2 regions of the Nitrincola nitratireducens genome follow, and region 2 is predicted to be linked to the other one. Evidence: predicted binding sites of a transcription regulator. Region 2 holds the regulator's gene; the other holds the start of a gene.

Region 1 (2,405 bases), on a different contig from region 2:
TGAGTGAGTTCTTTGTAAACGTCGATCATCCGCTCCGCAACACCAAGGCTCATGGCGGCAAAGCCACATGCAAAGTATGGGCGGTAAGGGGTGTGATAAATTTTACTATCAGGATAGAGATCGCGCCCAACGTGACGGCCTTCCATCATATCGATTGCTGCTTGTATGCGATGTTCGGGCACAAAGACACCATCAATGTGGGCCGTTTTTGTACCACTGCCCTGCATGCCGACCGAATACCAGTCGTCGATAATGGTAAAGTCGCTGCGAGGGATGACAGCAAAGCTATACACCTTAGCACCATCGGATTTAGTGCGAAGGAAGCCGACGATAATCCAGTCTGCATGATCAACGCCCGAACTCCATTTCATATCGCCTGTAAAAATAATGCCACCTTCGGTTTCTTCATGCTTACCGAAAGGAGCAATGCTGCTGGATGCAACAGCGTCAGGATTCGTTCCCCAGAACTCATCTTGTGCTTGTTTGCTAAACATCGACATTTGGTGGTTATGGGTGCACAAAAGGCTGTAGGCCCAAGCGGTTGAACAGCATGCACCAGCAAGAGCCGCTATACAGTCGGTGAACTCAGGAAGTGACATCTCAAGACCCCCATAGGCCTTAGGAAGAAATGCTCGGTTGAGTCCAATCCCATGAAGCATGTCGACATTTTCTTTAGGAACTTGGCGAAGTTTAACCGCAAGAGGGGCATTCTCTCGAATGGCGGGCAAAATTTCGTTTAATTTTTTAAGCATAGGATTGTGTTGTGTCATGAGTCAGAAGCCTCTGTACTTTATCACTTATTTTAATGAGGTCGCTATTAAGCTAAATGCGTTAACTGGGTTAGATTATGGGCAAAAGTACTCCTTAGCAGAAAGGTAATAAATTATTTATTTATGGTACTTTTCTGTTTTGTTGCGTGTGTTATTAGGGTTTTCGGGTTTTTAAATGATTTAAAATCAAACGACTAGGAGCATTTTTTAAGCAATTATTTGGATTTTAATTATTTTTGACATGACTCAATGCTTAGCCGTTATACGATTGACAGCCTCTTTCATATGTACTAGGATTTTTAATACTTAATATGTTAAATAAATTCCTTTATACTAAATAAAAACTAAAAAGGTGCTTGCCATGGGCGAAATCGTTTTAGCAGCCAAGGTTACTCATGTTCCAACCATGCTCCTCTCTGAACAACCCGGAAAACTCCAGGGGTGTCGACAGCAAGCCATTGATGGACACAAAGAAATCATGCGTCGAGCACGTGAAAAAGGTGCGGACACGGTGATTGTGTTGGATACACATTGGTTAGTGAATGCAGGCTTTCATATTAACAGTAATCCTGTATTCAAAGGGCGTTACACCAGCCACGAGTTTCCACATTTTATCCAAAATCTGGACTATGCATATCGCGGTGATCCGGAACTCGGTGATGCCATCGCTGCTCGAGCAACCGAAAAAGGTGTGCACACGCTTTCTCATCAGGTTGAAACATTGGATTTAGAGTACGGAACCTTGGTTCCAATGCACTTTATGCAGCCAGGTGACATGCCCATTATTTCAATTGCGGCTTGGTGCACGGTTCACAGTCTGCAAGACTCCAAAACACTGGGTGAGGCCATTCGCGAAGCCGTTGAAGCCAGTGACCGAAAAGTGCTGCTGCTGGCATCAGGATCGTTATCTCACAAAATCTGGGAAAACGAACTCTATGCCGAGAATAACGGTACCTTCACCATTTCTCGTGAGTTCAATCGGCAAGTTGATTTGCGTGTTCTAGAGCTTTGGCAGCAGGGAGATATTTCCACCTTCCTAAAAATGCTACCTGAATATGCGCAGTTTTGCTCTGGCGAAGGGGGAATGCATGATACCGCAATGCTCTTCGGTGCCTTAGGCTGGGATCGCTACTCTGGAAAAGGTGAGCTGATTGGCGAGTATTTCCCTAGCTCTGGAACGGGTCAGGCCAATGTCGTCTTTCCTGTCATCTGAAATGAATTTTTTAGCCGTTAGATAACGATTAACGCAAAGCCAATTACTGGAGATTACATCGCGATGTTGCGAGCACATTACCCCTTTTATCTTGCGAATGAGCCCCAAACCCCCAACCAGGATTTGATTGTTTACGATAAATTCACAGGTGAGGTGGCAACACGTGTCGCGATTGCCGATGCTGCGGTGATCGATCAAGCCATTGCTGCGGCTGAACAAGCAACAGAGCCGATGCGCAAGCTACCTTCATGGAAACGTCAATCCATTTTGAACCACTGTGTTAAACGTTTTCAAGAGCGGGCGGAGGAGTTGGCTCAGGCTTTGTGTGTTGAGGCTGGAAAGCCGATCAAGGATGCACGAGGAGAAGTCACTCGCTTAATCGATACGTTTAAGATCGCAGCAGAAGAGGCGGTTCGGATCGG
Region 2 (2,405 bases):
GACCTTTATCAGCGACAATCAAATGCGTGAACTGATGGAGCAACTGCGTAAGAATTTCAATCTACGCGATGATGATCAAGGCGATTACTCCATTGAAATTGACCCTCGTGAAGCCAGTGATGACACCCTTAGAGTGTTGCGCGAGTGCGGATTTAATCGAATTAGCCTTGGTGTGCAGGATTTGGATATCCGGGTACAAGAGGCTGTCAACCGCGTACAACCCCTTGAACAAACAGAACGCGTCCTAAACACCGCACGTGCCCTTGGCTTCCAGTCCATTAACATGGATCTTATCTATGGTCTTCCGCATCAAACCCTTTCAAGTTTTGATGCAACGCTGGATGAAATCATTCGGATGAGCCTGATCGCCTGTCTGTCTTTAACTACGCTCACCTACCGGATCGCTTTCGTTCGCAAAAACACATTCAATCCGACACCCTGCCATCTGCCGATGTCAAACTGGATATCCTACAACACACCATTAATAAACTACTGGGTGCGGGCTATGTCTATATCGGCATGGATCATTTTGCAAAGCCGAATGACAGCCTTGCGATTGCCCAGCAAAATGGCCAACTGCATCGCAACTTTCAAGGCTACACCACACACTCTGATTGTGACTTGGTTGCAATTGGTGTGTCCTCTATTAGCCAGATAGGCTCCGTGTTTTACCAAAACGAGCATGACTTAAGCCTGTACACCGATGCAATTGATCATAAGCAACATGCGATAAAGCGCGGCATTAGTTTAAATGAAGATGATCGAATTCGCTCAGCTGTTATTAACCAACTCATTTGTCATTTTTCGTTGAACCCTGCGGATATTGAACAACGCTTTGACATCAATTTCGCGACCTACTTCGCTGAGGAGCTGACGGAGCTTGCGCAATTCGAAGCCGATGGCTTGATCACGTTGGACAAGGGGGTTATTCAAGTCACACCTGCAGGGCGCTTATTAATTAGACGCATTTGCATGACGTTTGATGCGTATATTCCAAAGCAAGCACCTGTTCGCGGATACTCCAGAATTATTTAAAGCTCGCGTGCGTCCGGCAATTGCCTATTCGCAACTGCCGGATACTTCTTCACCCCGCCGCCTAAATGTTACATAATACCCAATCGAGAGCATCCGATGTTCATTCCGATAAGGTGATAGGTGTACGAATGGAAGAAAAACGCTCAACAGGCAAACTTCACAGTCTCAATCAAGTGCACTGCAGCACCTGCAGTTTAAGCTCCTTGTGTCTGCCCGTATCCTTGAACATGACGGAGATGGAGCGCCTTGATAATATCATTGATAAAAGCCGTCCATTAAAAAAAGGCGAGCACCTGTTTAGACAAGGTGATACCTTTACAAGCATTTTTGCCATTCGTGCGGGCTCTGTAAAAAGCTACTGCATCACCAATGATGGCGAAGAGCAGATCACAGGTTTCTTTTTTCCAGGAGAGCTGGTGGGGCTCAGTGGCTTCAACGATACGGCCTACCCTGTTTCAGCCAAAATTCTGGAAACCACCACCGTCTGCGAAATCCCTTTTGAGCGCTTGGACGATCTATCAGGCCACATGCCTGAGCTGCGTCGCCAGATTCTTCGGACCATGAGCCGCGAAATCAGCAATGACCAACAGATGATGACGCTTTTGTCGAAAAAAACAGCGGAGCAGCGCGTGGCCACCTTTCTGATCAAGCTGACGCAACGTTTTCATGAACGAGGCTACTCTCAAAACTACTTGCGTTTATCTATGTCACGAAATGAGATAGGCAATTATCTTGGTTTAGCCGTTGAAACCATCAGCCGTATTTTCACACGCTTCCAAACGCAAAACATGATTCTTGTTGATGGTAAACAAGTTGAAATTCTGAACTATGATGCGCTTTTCGAACTATCAGGTGAAGCCATTGACAAGCCGACACCTGCTTGCAAAACCTCTCTTTAAACCCGATGTCCGGGTCTCGCTGGAGTTTTAAATGTCTTACGATGAGTTTTATGTCAAATCCGTGGTCCGGTCTATCTCAGACTGGCCAGAACCCGGCGTTATTTTTCGTGATGTCACCCCTGTTTTTAAAGATCCCAAAGCCATGCGAATCACCTGTGATGCGTTTATTCAGCGCTACATAGACAGCTCGATTACCCATGTCGCGTGTATAGATGCCAGAGGCTTTATCCTGGGCTCTGTGGTTGCGTATCAACTGAATTTGCCCTTGGTGCTGATCCGAAAAAAAGGCAAGCTACCCGGCGAAACCATCGCAGAGGAATACTCGCTTGAATATGGATCGGCGACGGTCGAACTTCAAAAAGACGCCATCCAAGAGGGTGATACTGTCTTAATTTTTGACGATTTGATCGCAACAGGCGGAACCGTTCTTGCGGCAGCGTCTCTTATTAAGCGCTTAGGCGGACAAGTGGC

What was found. Region 2 encodes FNR, which switches genes on or off when oxygen is low (the NO sensors DNR and NnrR bind a similar motif). Its sites were predicted from a motif close to TTGATNTANATCAA; they were not measured.
Region 1: a site for FNR is predicted at 1,007-1,020, ahead of hpaD (3,4-dihydroxyphenylacetate 2,3-dioxygenase). Genes of this name have one in related genera too.

The regions. Positions count from the first base shown of each region.
Region 1 is NZ_AONB01000002.1:251,193-253,597, forward strand. It holds gene D791_RS03665 (p-hydroxyphenylacetate 3-hydroxylase oxygenase component) at 1-770, opposite strand, end outside; gene hpaD (3,4-dihydroxyphenylacetate 2,3-dioxygenase) at 1,132-1,983, shown strand; partial or broken gene D791_RS03675 (aldehyde dehydrogenase family protein) at 2,047-2,405, shown strand, end outside.
Region 2 is NZ_AONB01000001.1:515,183-517,587, reverse strand. It holds gene D791_RS02415 (radical SAM protein) at 1-658, shown strand, start outside; gene D791_RS21645 (oxygen-independent coproporphyrinogen III oxidase) at 637-1,035, shown strand; gene fnr (fumarate/nitrate reduction transcriptional regulator Fnr) at 1,164-1,934, shown strand; gene D791_RS02405 (adenine phosphoribosyltransferase) at 1,966-2,405, shown strand, end outside.